Linked DNA regions of Variovorax terrae. The main gene of each other region encodes a partner of the protein of the gene in region 2 in a complex. Links are inferred from orthologs where the notes say so. Each region holds a gene or a part of one and is shown on either strand. Other genes may lie near its edges. The genes, in order: MMF98_RS13965 and eno.

What was found.
Region 1: the proteins of eno (region 2) and MMF98_RS13965 are in contact, whole or in part, in a solved structure (PDB 2FYM), measured with the Escherichia coli proteins. The link is inferred for Variovorax terrae from one-to-one orthologs.

The regions. Positions count from the first base shown.
Region 1 is NZ_JALGBI010000001.1:2,949,702-2,956,093, reverse strand. What follows is about bases 1,725-5,279. They hold MMF98_RS13965 (Rne/Rng family ribonuclease), read right to left. Parts: upstream 4,919-5,279; coding sequence 1,925-4,918; downstream 1,725-1,924. Also shown: MMF98_RS13970 (MraY family glycosyltransferase), read right to left, coding at 1-1,021; MMF98_RS13960 (RluA family pseudouridine synthase), read left to right, coding at 5,436-6,392. UniProt on the Escherichia coli protein: Endoribonuclease that plays a central role in RNA processing and decay. Required for the maturation of 5S and 16S rRNAs and the majority of tRNAs. Also involved in the degradation of most mRNAs.
Region 2 is NZ_JALGBI010000001.1:1,136,235-1,142,055, forward strand. Bases 2,838-5,821 are described here. They hold eno (phosphopyruvate hydratase), read right to left. Parts: upstream 4,980-5,821; coding sequence 3,696-4,979; downstream 2,838-3,695. Other genes in these bases: pnuC (nicotinamide riboside transporter PnuC), read right to left, coding at 2,838-3,237; MMF98_RS05340 (septum formation initiator family protein), read right to left, coding at 3,313-3,588; MMF98_RS05350 (DUF1330 domain-containing protein), read right to left, coding at 5,013-5,303; kdsA (3-deoxy-8-phosphooctulonate synthase), read right to left, coding at 5,315-5,821. Outside these bases: MMF98_RS05315 (ferritin-like domain-containing protein), read right to left, coding at 1-450; MMF98_RS05320 (gamma carbonic anhydrase family protein), read left to right, coding at 485-1,009; Hsp33 family molecular chaperone HslO, read left to right, coding at 1,009-1,986; MMF98_RS05330 (AAA family ATPase), read right to left, coding at 1,940-2,626; more of pnuC, read right to left, coding at 2,635-2,837. UniProt on the Escherichia coli protein: Catalyzes the reversible conversion of 2-phosphoglycerate (2-PG) into phosphoenolpyruvate (PEP). It is essential for the degradation of carbohydrates via glycolysis.

The DNA.
Region 1 (6,392 bases), 1.8 Mb from region 2 along the record:
GGGCTGCATAGGAAAATGCAGCCAAACATGCGCCAGTGATGAGGGCCGGGGTGTTATCAAAAAAAACAATGGCCCACGCACTGGGCAAGGCTGCGCAGAGCCAGGCCAGTGGGCTGGTCAAGCCGTTCTGCAGAACGCGGTCCAACTTGGGAAATGCCAGGCACACAATGCGGCGGTGCAAAAAGTGATGCAAGTGCGCGCGGTCGGGCTCACCCGGATGGTGGCCCTTGCGTCGCATGCGCCGGCGTACCGAGAACATCACTTCGATCACTGGATAAGCGCATACCAGCAGCGTGGTCCAGGCGTTGATTTCCGGGTGGCGCATGGGCAGCAGCACAGCCAGCCAGGCGAGAATGAAGCCCAGCAGGTAGGCGCCTCCATCGCCCAGAAAGATCTTGCCAAAAGGCCAGTTCACGGCGCCAAAGCCCAGGGACACCGCCGCTGCTGCAAAGGCCACGGTGGCCAGCGCCGTATCGTCAACTTGAAGAGCAATCAGCCCCAGGGCAGCCAGCATGATGGCAACGGCACCCGCGGCCAAGCCGTTGAAGCCATCGATGATATTCACCGCGTTGGCCACGCCGCCGACGGCAAATGCCGTGAACAGTACCGCCAACGGTGTGAATGCCAGCAGGGCGTCCACGCCCGAGAGGCCGGTATTGCGCATGGCCACACCCGTGATGGCCCAGGCCAAGACACCGCTGCACATGGTGGCCAACAGGCGGGGCAATACGCCCACCTTCTTGGTGAGGTCTTCATACAGGCCCGCGGCAAAGGCGGGAAGGCCGGCCACCAGCATGGGGTGCAGGATGGCCTCCACGGCGGGCGTTGCCAGGCAGTAGGCGGCAAGCAACCCCACCATGATGCCGACGCCGCCGATGCGGGGCGTGGGGGCGGTATGCAGCTTTTGCACGCCGAAATTGCTGTCCATGCTGTAGTGGCCATGCCAGCGCTGTGTCAGCACGAGGATCAGGCTGGTGAGAAAGGCCCCGGCGAAGGCGTAGAAGAAGAAAGAGAGAGACATGGCGGTGCGCAGTCAGAAAGAAGGCGCGCCGAAGCAAGGAGCGCGGTAGCTCAAGGGCCAATGGCTGGCCGCTGTGCAATGGATTGACTTTGGTCTTGAACGAGGTCGGGCTGTGCTGAGGGTGATGGAACGGCCCACTTGTTGTTGGCACCGATCCGGGCACGACCTGTTGAGTGTGGACTCGAAATCAGTCATGCCCACAGTGTGATGAAGTCCTGGCCGTACTCGCAACTGCATGTTCTCGCAGTCATGCGCTGCTGCGCAGCGAGAATCATCAGGTTGTCGGGGGCTCATGTCGGCATTCCACTTGGGGCGTTCAGGCGACCATGGGCCTGCAGCGCTCGCACATGCTGTTTCCTGATCTGCAACTGACGGGAAAAAGATGGGGCGGTGGACAGATACATGGTTGGCGCACTAAAAAACAAATTGTAACAATCGTACAACACGGGTGTGACAATTTATTACCGATCGCAATGCTTGCATAGTAGGCGAAAGATATCTTCAGATCTCTGAAAACTCCGTGAGAAATTCACGTCTTGGGTGCTTTCTGCCAGCTTTACAAGCTGATGTTCTGCCGCGGGTCAGTTTCTCGACAGGAATGCAACGTGGGCCGGGACGAGAAGGGTTGAATTCTTGCCAATCCGGAGGCCTTCGGGTAGATCTGTGCGCCTAGGCTCCGGCGCTCCGTGGTGTGAGCAAATGCGCAACCGAGTTTCGTCAAGTTCTTCACGCTTGTGAATAGTCCAAAGTGACTAGTGCGGAGGGCGCGCACGCTCGCGGCCTGTGGGTCGTTGGGTGACCGCTATGGCTCGGTAGGCGTTGGGCCCTGGGTTGCGCTTGCGCGCATTCGCCGAGGGCAGAGCCGCTGGGTGCTCCGTCCCCGGCGGGGGAGGGGGCGAAGGCTCAGGTGCTGGAAGGCGGCGCTGCCTCGAAGGGCAGCGTCATGTTGCGCAGGTCGCGCCGCGTTTCCACCAGGATCAGCGGCCCCTCATCCAGCACCACCGGGGCGGGACGCTCGCGTGGCACTCGCACGGGCTTGGGCTCGGCGGCGATGGCTGCTTGTGCAGAGGCGATCTTGTCGGCGTCGGAATTGACCCAGACTAGGCCCGAACCCTCGGCCACCTGGGCCAGGTCGGCCACGGGGAGCTGGAAGGACTGGACTTTGGGCAGGCCGGCAGGAACGGCGGGCGCCGGTGCCTGCACGGGGGCCGGCGCGGCCTGTGCGACAGGGGCGGCTACCGGTGCCGGCGCTTCGACGCTGCGGGCAGCAGCAGGCGCCTCTGCGTCGAGCGGGAGCGCGGCCTGGGCCGGCGCTTCCTGTGCCACGGGGCGTACGGCATCGAAGTAGCTGCTGCGCACGGGCTCGGCCGCTGCGCGCTCGGCACCCTCATCCGTGGTGCTGCCTTCTTCGGTGCGCGGCTGTTCGCTGCGCTCGCGGCGGTCGCGTCCATAGCGGTCGCGCGAACGGCGTTCACGGCGCTCGTCGCCTTCGGGGCGTTCCCGCTGGCCGTCGGCGCGCGGCGTGTCGTTGCCGCTGTCGGACGGCGTGCCTTGCGGGGCAGTGCTGTCCTGGGTGGCGGCAGAGGCTGCTGCAGCGGCAATGGCGGTGGTGGCTGCGACGGCGGCACCGGCGGCCAGGGCCTCCGGGCTGTTGCCGGCGGCATCACCACTGCGCGGACCGCGCTCGCCGCGGCGTTCGCCACGCTCACCCCGTTCACGGCGGCCTTCACCGCGCTCGCGGCGTTCGCCGCTGCGCGGCGGCCGGTCTTGCCGCTGCTCGCCGGATTGGGTGTCAGATACGGCGGAGGTCCCCGTCGCCTGGACATTGTTTGCTACGGTTTCTGTAGCGGCCGTGCGGTTGTCGGCGTCGCGCCGTTCGCGCGGGCCCTGGCGGTCGCCCCGGCCTTCGCGGTCCTGGCGCTCGCCACGGCGCTCGCCGTCACGGTTGCCACGGCCTTCGCCGCTGCGTGCCGGCTGGCCTTCTGCGCCCTCGGCTCGGCCCTCACCCCGGCGTCCATCGCGGCGCTCGCCGTCGCGCCGGCGCTCACCGCCGCGGCCTTCGCCCCGGCGTCCATCGCGGCGCTCGCCGTCACGGCCGCCGCGGCCTTCGCGTTTTTCTTCCTTCTTGGCGCCTTGCGCGGCCGGTGCGGGCGCGGGGGCCGGTGCGGGCTTGGCGCCGAACAGGTTCTTGATCCAGCCGAAGAAGCCGGTTTCCGCGGGGGCGGCCACGGGGGCCGGAGCGGCTGCCTGCTGCGGCTTGACCGGTTCGGGCTTGGGCACGGCCACCGGCGCGGGCGCGTCGGGCAGCACACCCTTGATCACGGGGGTCTGCTTGTTGGTGGGCTCCTGCGAGCGGCGCGTGACGGAGGTCGGGTCCTCGATCTCGTCGGCCATCTTGTAGCTGGCCTCGATGTTGTCCAGGCGCGGGTCGTCGTGCTTGAGGCGCTCGAGCCGGTAGTTCGGCGTTTCCAGCGTCTTGTTGGGCACCATCAGCACGTTGATGCGCTGCTTGAGTTCGATCTTGGCGATCTCGGTGCGCTTTTCGTTGAGCAGGAAGGAGGCCACTTCCACCGGCACCTGGCACAGCACGGAGGCGGTGTTGTCCTTCATGGACTCTTCCTGGATGATGCGCAGGATCTGCAGCGCCGAGCTTTCGGTGTCGCGGATGTGGCCGGAGCCGCCGCAGCGCGGGCAGGGGATGGAGGCGCCTTCGCTGAGGGCGGGGCGCAGGCGCTGGCGGCTCATTTCCATCAGGCCGAACTTGCTGATGGTGCCGAACTGCACGCGCGCGCGGTCTTGCCGCAGCGCATCGCGCAGGCGGTTTTCGACGTCGCGGCGGTTGCGCGACTCTTCCATGTCGATGAAGTCGATGACGATCAGGCCGCCCAGGTCGCGCAGGCGCATCTGGCGGGCCACTTCGTCGGCGGCTTCGAGGTTGGTGCGGGTGGCGGTCTCTTCGATGTCGCCGCCCTTGATGGCGCGGGCCGAGTTCACGTCCACCGAGACCAGCGCCTCGGTGTGGTCGATCACGATGGCGCCGCCGCTGGGCAGCTGCACGGTGCGGGCGTAGGCCGATTCGATCTGGTGCTCGATCTGGAAGCGGCTGAACAGCGGCGCGTCGTCGCGGTAGCGCTTCACGCGGGCGGCATGCTCGGGCATCACGTGGGCCATGAACTGCTGGGCCTGGTCGTAGATGTCGTCGGTGTCGATCAGGATGTCGCCGATGTCGTTGTTGAAGTAGTCGCGGATCGCGCGGATCACCAGCGACGACTCCTGGTAGATCAGGAACGCGCCCTTGCCGCCCTTGGCCGCGCCGTCGATGGCGCCCCAGAGCTTGAGCAGGTAGTTCAGGTCCCATTGCAGCTCGGGCGCGGTGCGGCCGATGCCGGCGGTGCGCGCGATGATGCTCATGCCGTTGGGATATTCCAACTGGTCCATGGCTTCCTTGAGCTCGGCCCGGTCGTCGCCCTCGATGCGCCGGCTCACGCCGCCGCCGCGCGGGTTGTTGGGCATCAGCACTACATAGCGGCCGGCCAGCGAGATGAAGGTGGTGAGGGCCGCGCCCTTGTTGCCGCGCTCTTCCTTCTCGACCTGCACCAGCAGCTCGTTGCCTTCCTTGATCACGTCCTGGATCTTGGCTTGGCTGACGGGCACGCCCTGGGCGAAATACTGCTTGGAGATTTCCTTGAACGGCAGGAAGCCGTGGCGGTCTTCGCCGTAGTCGACGAAACAGGCTTCGAGCGAGGGCTCGACGCGCGTCACGACCGCCTTGTAGATGTTGCCCTTGCGCTGCTCGCGTCCCTCGATCTCGATTTCATAGTCGAGCAGCTTCTGTCCGTCCACAATCGCCAGGCGGCGTTCTTCTGCCTGGGTGGCGTTGATCAGCATCCGTTTCATGATGCGTTCCCCTTGGTTTTCAAAAACATCAAACAGGCCCTGGATGAGCCAACGATGCCTGAACTGACGCCTGAGAAACGAAAGGAATTGCCGAAAGAGCCTGAGACTGCCAGAGCACTAGCTCAGCAGTCGGGGCGTGGGCGCGTGGATGGGGGCGAGGGGATGAGACTGTGGGATTGCTACAGAGTTTGTAGCGCCCCGCGCCCGGGGGGCGCGGACTTTGGGCGATTTCATGCCTGAAAGCGGGGGCAGCAGCCACCGCAGGCAGGTTTGAATCAGCGCCATCAACACAAGAGTTCTCGCTTCGATCCGTTCACGAGCAGCGTGCTTGCGAACTTGGGTATTCCGTATTCAGTGTTTCAAAATGCGTCGGCTCGAGCCGGCGGACTGCGAGCCACTGTCGGCGTTGGCCTTCAGTTTGCCGGCAATGCGCCTGGTGGCATCGACCTCCCAGCGCAGCCGTTGGCAGTGTGTGGACTAAACTCCAGACAAATCAACCACTTACGGCGTTACGCTAGTGAAACACATTATAGGGGGCAATCCGCCGCCTGCAACGCCCCAGGCCAAATTGCTGGCCGTCGATGAGGAATCGGCCGGCCAGCGGCTGGACAATTTCCTGATCCGCCACCTCAAGGGCGTGCCCAAGACCCATGTTTACCGCATCATCCGCAGCGGCGAGGTGCGCGTGAACAAGGGGCGGGCGGCGGCCGACACCCGGGTCGCGGCGGGCGACCTGGTGCGCCTGCCGCCGGTGCGGGTGTCCGACAGGGCCGCCGACAAGCTGGACAAGCCGGCGCCGGCGCGCGAATTTCCCATCCTGCTCGAAGACGAGCACCTGATCGCCCTCGACAAGCCGGCCGGCGTGGCGGTGCACGGCGGCAGCGGCGTGAGCTTCGGCGTGATCGAGCAATTGCGGCAAGCCCGGCCGGGCGCGAAGTTCCTGGAGCTGGTGCACCGGCTGGACCGCGAAACCAGCGGCATCCTGCTGGTGGCCAAGAAGCGCAGCGCGCTCACCGCACTGCAAGACCAGTTCCGCGAGCGCGAAACCGGCAAGACCTATCTCGCGCTGGTGGCCGGCGCCTGGCCCGCCAACCGCAAGGTGATCGACCAGCCCCTGCACAAATACCTGCAGGCCGATGGCGAGCGCCGCGTCAAGGTGGTGGCCAAGGACGATCCCGACGGCATGCGCTCCGTCACGCTGGTGAAGGTGGCGCAAAAGCTCGAGGGCTTCTCCCTGCTCGAAGTCACCATCAAGACCGGCCGCACGCACCAGATCCGGGTGCACCTCGCATCGGCCGGCCACGGCATCGCCGGCGACGACAAGTACGGCGATTTCGAACTCAACAAGGCGCTGCAGAAACAGGGGCTCAGGCGCATGTTTCTTCATGCGTGGCGGTTACAGTTCAATCATCCGGCCAGCGGCGAGCGCGTCGAACTGCTGGCGCCTTTGCCTTCCGAGCTTGAAGCCTTCGTT
Region 2 (5,821 bases):
GCGGGTCTTCTCGCACATGGCCCACAGGCCGTCGTGCGCGCTGAAGTCGCCGTAGTCGTGGCCCATGCCCTGCAGGTGCTCGCGCAGCAGCGTGAAATGCAAGGCCTCCTCGGCGGCCACGCGCAGCCAGTCGAGATGGAACTCGCGCGGCATGCCGTCGAAGCGCCAGACCGCGTCGAGCGCCAGATTGATGGCGTTGAATTCGATGTGGCAGATCGAATGGATCAGCGCGGCCCGGCCCTCGGGCGTGAAGGGCGAGCGCCTGGGCACCTGCAGGTGGGCGATCAGGGCCGGGCACGGCGGGCGCCCCGGCAGGCCGGCGGGCTCGGCCGGAGGCTGGCCTGCTATCGAAAACATAGCTGCCTGCGACCACAGGGCCTGGACTTCAGCCACTTTGGAGGCCGGATCGGGGGTTTGAAGGGCGGCAAGGGCACGCTGGCGCAGATCCATCCCTACAATTCTAGTTTTTGCGAGGATTCAGGCGATGGCCATTTACGAACTCGACGGCGCAGCGCCGAAACTCGGCGCCGGCGCCTGGGTCGCCGACAGCGCCCAGGTGATCGGCGCGGTGGAACTGGCGGACAACGCCAGCGTCTGGTTCGGCGCGGTGATCCGCGGCGACACCGAGACCCTCAGGATCGGGCGCAACAGCAACATCCAGGACCTGAGCGTGCTGCATGCCGACATCGGCTACCCGCTCACGATCGGCGACAACGTGACGGTGGGCCACCAGGTCATGCTGCACGGCTGCACCGTCGGCGACAACACGCTGATCGGCATCCAGGCCGTGGTGCTCAACGGCGCGAAGATCGGGCGCAACTGCATCGTGGGCGCCGGCAGCGTGGTGACCGAGGGCAAGGAGTTCCCCGACAACTCGCTGATCATCGGCGCGCCGGCCAAGGTGGTGCGCACGCTGGACGAGGCCGCGGCCGCCAGGCTGCGCCAGAGCGCCGAGCACTACGTTGAGAACGCCCACCGCTTCGCCCGCGGCCTGAAGAAGATCGCCTGATGTCGGAGCTGCACAAATTCCTGTTCGACGGCCTGCCGGTGCGCGGCATGATCGTGCGCCTGACCGACGCCTGGACCGAGATCCTGCGCCGGCGCGCCGGCAACAGCGCGACCGGGGCCTACCCGGCGCCGGTCAGCGAGCTGCTGGGCGAGATGGCCGCGGCCGGCGTGCTGATGCAGTCCAACATCAAGTTCAACGGCGCGCTGGTGCTGCAGATCTTCGGCGACGGCCCGGTGAAGGTGGCGGTGGCCGAGGTGCAGCACGACCTGAGCCTGCGCGCCACGGCCAAGGTGATGGGCGAGGTGCCCGAAGGCGCGCGCCTGAGCGACATGGTGAATGCCGGCAACCAGGGGCGCTGCGCCATCACGCTCGACCCGAAGGACCGCTTCCCGGGCCAGCAGCCCTACCAGGGCGTGGTGCCGCTGTTCGGCGACCAGCGCCAGAAGCTGGACCGGCTCAGCGACGTGCTGCAGCACTACATGCTGCAAAGCGAGCAGCTCGATACCACGCTGGTGCTGGCCGCCAACGGCGAGGTGGCGGCGGGGCTGATGATCCAGCGCCTGCCGGTGCAGGGCGAGGGCAATCTCGCCGGCAGCCTGGTCAGCCGGGCCAACGAAGACGAGATCGGCCGCAACGAGGACTACAACCGCATCGCCACGCTGGCGGCCAGCCTGACGCGCGAGGAACTGCTGACGCTCGACGTGGACACCGTCCTGCGCCGCCTGTTCTGGGAGGAGAAGCTGCTGCGCTTCGAGCCGCAGCGGCCGCGCTTCGCCTGCACCTGCAGCCGCGAGCGCGTGGGCAACATGATCCGCGGCCTGGGCGCGCAGGAGGCCGAGGAGATCATCGCCGAGCGCGGCGACATCGAGGTGGGCTGCGATTTCTGCGGCCGCCAGTACCGCTTCGACGCGGTGGACGCGGCGCAGATCTTCAAGGCGCCGGGCGACCAGCCGCCTTCGAGCCCAGCAGTCCAGTGAACAGCCGGTGCTCGCAGTCCGGGTCGCTGCATTTTTCGCAGACCCAGGCCCAGGCGCCGGTTTTTGAAGGAAATTGGCCAGATGTCCTCGTCGGGTGGTCATTTGTTGCTATTGAATCGATAGCATTGAGGGCGTTGCGCAGGCGCTCGCCCTCCAGGCCGTACACCACCTGGTAGGCCACGCCGGCACGCGCAAGCGCCGCGCGCAGCAGCGCATCGACCGGCTCGCGCACATGGGCGCCGTCGCGCTGCAGGCCGTCGGCCACCCAGGGCAGATCCAGCCCGGTGACCAGGGTCAGGTGGTAGCGGCGCTGGTGGGCCTCGGCGGCGGCGTACAGCGAGGTGTCGCCAAACAGCAGCTCGCTGTAGATGGCGGTCATCAGCGGCGTGGTGTCGGCGATGACCACGCTGCCGGCGGCGGCTGCCGCCTCCACGCGCCGCTGCTGTTCCTGCGCGATGGCGGCCTGCTCGTCGGCGCGCGGCGTGCGGCCCTCCCGGTCGCACCATTCGCGCAGCAGCTCGGGCACCACGGTGGCCGGCCGGCCCTGGGCGCGCAGATGCGCCGCCAGCTGGAGCGCGAGCTGGGTCTTGCCGGTGCTCTCGGCGCCGAGCAAGGCGATCTGGCAGGGAGCCGATGCCATGGCGGTTCTCAGAGCTGGCGCCGCCAGGCGCGCCAGCCCACCACGCTCAGGACCGCGAACAGCGCGTAGAGGATCACCGTGAGCCACAGGCCCTTGTAGGCGAACAGGCCCACGCCGACCGCGTTCACGGCGATCCACAGCAGCCAGTTCTCGATGAACTTGCGGCCCAGCAGGAACTGGCCGACCACGCTGACGGCGGTGGGAAAGGCGTCCCACCAGGGCACGTCGGTGTCGGTGAAGTGCTTGAGGAACAGCCCGGTGGCGGGCCAGAGCAGGGCGCAGGCGGCGAGGGTGCCGATCCGGCCCGCGCGGCCGAGCCGCATGACGGCGAGCGCGCTGCCGTCGCCGCGCCGCCCGCGCAGCCACTGGAACCAGCCCCAGAACGCCACCACGGCAAAGAAGACCTGCAGCGAGGCATCGCCATACAGCCGGTGGCGCCAGAACAGCGCAAAGTACATCAGCGAGCTGACGATGGCCAGCGGCCAGCCCCAGTGGATCTCGCGGATGTTGCAGCCCACCATGGCCAGCGCCAGCACGAAGGCGGCCACCTCCAGCCAGGTGGTGGGCGAACCCCAGAGGGTGAACGCCTCGGCGAACAGCCACTCAAGCATCAGGCGAAGAAGGCCGGGCCGCTGGTGTTGCCCCCTGCAGGGGGGAGGCGCAGCGAAGCGGAGCCTGGGGGGAGCTCATCGCGCAATCTGCACGTAGATCTCGTTGGGTTTGACCATGCCGAGTTCCATGCGCGCTTTTTCCTCCACCATCTCGAGGCCCTCCTTGAGGTCGCGCACTTCTGCCGCGAGGCGGTCGTTGGCTTGCTGGGCCTGCGCGTTCTGCAGCCGCTGTGCATCCAGCTTCTGCTGCATCTGGGTCACGTTGGGAAGGCTGCCTCGCCCGAACCACAGCTGCGCGTGCACGATCCCGAGCAGCACCAGCAGGATGACCGGAACGAGGCGGTTGCCCATGGCCGCTCAGGTCCTCGCCGGGCCGCTTGCAGCGAGGCCCAGGCCTCCGGGAAGCCGTGCAGCGGCACGGCCGCGGGCGTGGAGGGTGGCCGCCATGCGCTTGCGGGTCAGCGCAGGTTGTAGAACGCCGCGCGGCCGGGGTAGCTGGCGATGTCGCCCAGGTCTTCCTCGATGCGCAGCAGCTGGTTGTACTTGGCCATGCGGTCGGAGCGGCTCAGCGAGCCGGTCTTGATCTGGCCGGCGTTGGTGCCCACGGCGATGTCGGCGATGGTGCTGTCCTCGGTCTCGCCCGAGCGGTGGCTGATGACGGCGGTGTAGCCCGCGCGCTTGGCCATCTCGATGGCGGCGAAGGTTTCGGTCAGCGTGCCGATCTGGTTGATCTTGATCAGGATCGAGTTGGCGATCTTCTTGTCGATGCCTTCCTTCAGGATCTTGGTGTTGGTGACGAACAGGTCGTCGCCCACCAGCTGGACCTTGTCGCCCAGGCGCTCGGTCAGGTGTTTCCAGCCGTCCCAGTCGCCCTCGGCCATGCCGTCCTCGATGCTGATGATGGGGTACTTGTCGACCCAGGTGGCGAGGATGTTGGTCCACTCCTCGGCGCTCAGGGTCAGGCCCTCGGCTTCGAGGTGGTACTTGCCGTCCTTGTAGAACTCGCTGGCCGCGCAGTCCAGGCCCAGGGCGATCTGCTCGCCGGCGGTGTAGCCGGCCTGCTCGATGGCTTCGAGGATCATCTGGATCGCGGCTTCGTGGTTGGCCACGTTCGGCGCGAAGCCGCCTTCGTCGCCCACGGCCACGCTCATGCCCTTGTCGTGGATGATCTTCTTGAGCGCGTGGAACACCTCGGCGCCGTAGCGCACGGCCTCGCGGAAGCTCGGGGCGCCCACGGGGATGATCATCAGTTCCTGCAGGTCGAGGTTGTTGTTGGCGTGGGCGCCGCCGTTGACCACGTTCATCATCGGCACCGGCATCTGCATGCTGCCCATGCCGCCGAAGTAGCGGTACAGCGGCAGGCCCGACTCTTCGGCCGCGGCGCGCGCCACGGCCATCGACACGGCCAGCATGGCGTTGGCGCCCAGGCGGCTCTTGTTGTCGGTGCCGTCCAGGTCGATCAGCGTCTTGTCGAGGAAGGCCTGTTCGGAGGCGTCGAGGCCGAGCACGGCTTCGGAGATTTCGGTGTTGATGTGCTCCACGGCCTTGAGCACGCCCTTGCCGAGGTAGCGGGCCTTGTCGCCGTCGCGCAGCTCGATGGCTTCGCGCGAGCCGGTGGATGCGCCCGAGGGCACGGCGGCGCGGCCCATGGTGCCGGATTCCAGCAGCACGTCGCACTCGACGGTGGGGTTGCCTCGGCTGTCGAGAATTTCGCGGCCGACGATGTCAACGATTGCACTCATTTGTAGTTTCCGTCTCTTGAATTGAAAAGGGGTTCAGGCGCCTTCGACCAGCACCATGCGCATCACGGCCGCGCCCTGGCGCGCCTGGCGCGCGGCATCGTACTCGACCGAATCGTTGAAGGCGCGGGCCTGTTCGACCGAAGGGAATTTGAGCAGCACCAGCCGGGTGGGGGCCCAGTCGCCCTCCAGTACCTCGATGCTGCCGCCGCGCACGCAGACCTCGGCGCCATGCGCCTTCATGGCGAGGGTGGACAGCTTCTTGTACTCTTCGTATTGCGCGGGGTTGGTGACGGTGACGTTGGCGATGATGTAGGCACTGCTCATGGGGATGTTCTTCAGGCGGTGAAGTTGTTTTCGAGGAAGCCGTTCTTCTTGGTGATGCGGTCAAGCGCCAGCAGCGTCTCGAGCAGCGCCTTCATGTGCTTCAGGGGCACGGCATTGGGGCCGTCGGACAGCGCCTTGGCCGGGTCGGGGTGCGTTTCCATGAAGACGCCCGCCACGCCGACCGCGAGGGCCGCGCGCGCCAGCACCGGCACCATTTCGCGCTGGCCGCCGGAGCTCTGCCCCAGGCCGCCGGGCAGCTGCACCGAGTGGGTGGCGTCGAACACCACCGGGGCGCCGGTCTCGCGCATGATGGCCAGCGAGCGCATGTCGCTCACCAGGTTGTTGTAGCCAAAGCTCGCGCCGCGTTCGCAGGCCATGAAGCTGTCCTCGGGCAGGCCCTTCTCCCGGGCGGCCGCGCGTGCCTTGTCGATCACGTTCTTCATGTCGTGCGGCGCGAGGAACTGGCCCTTCTTGATGTTGACCGGCCGGCCCGACTGCGCCACGGCGCGGATGAAGTC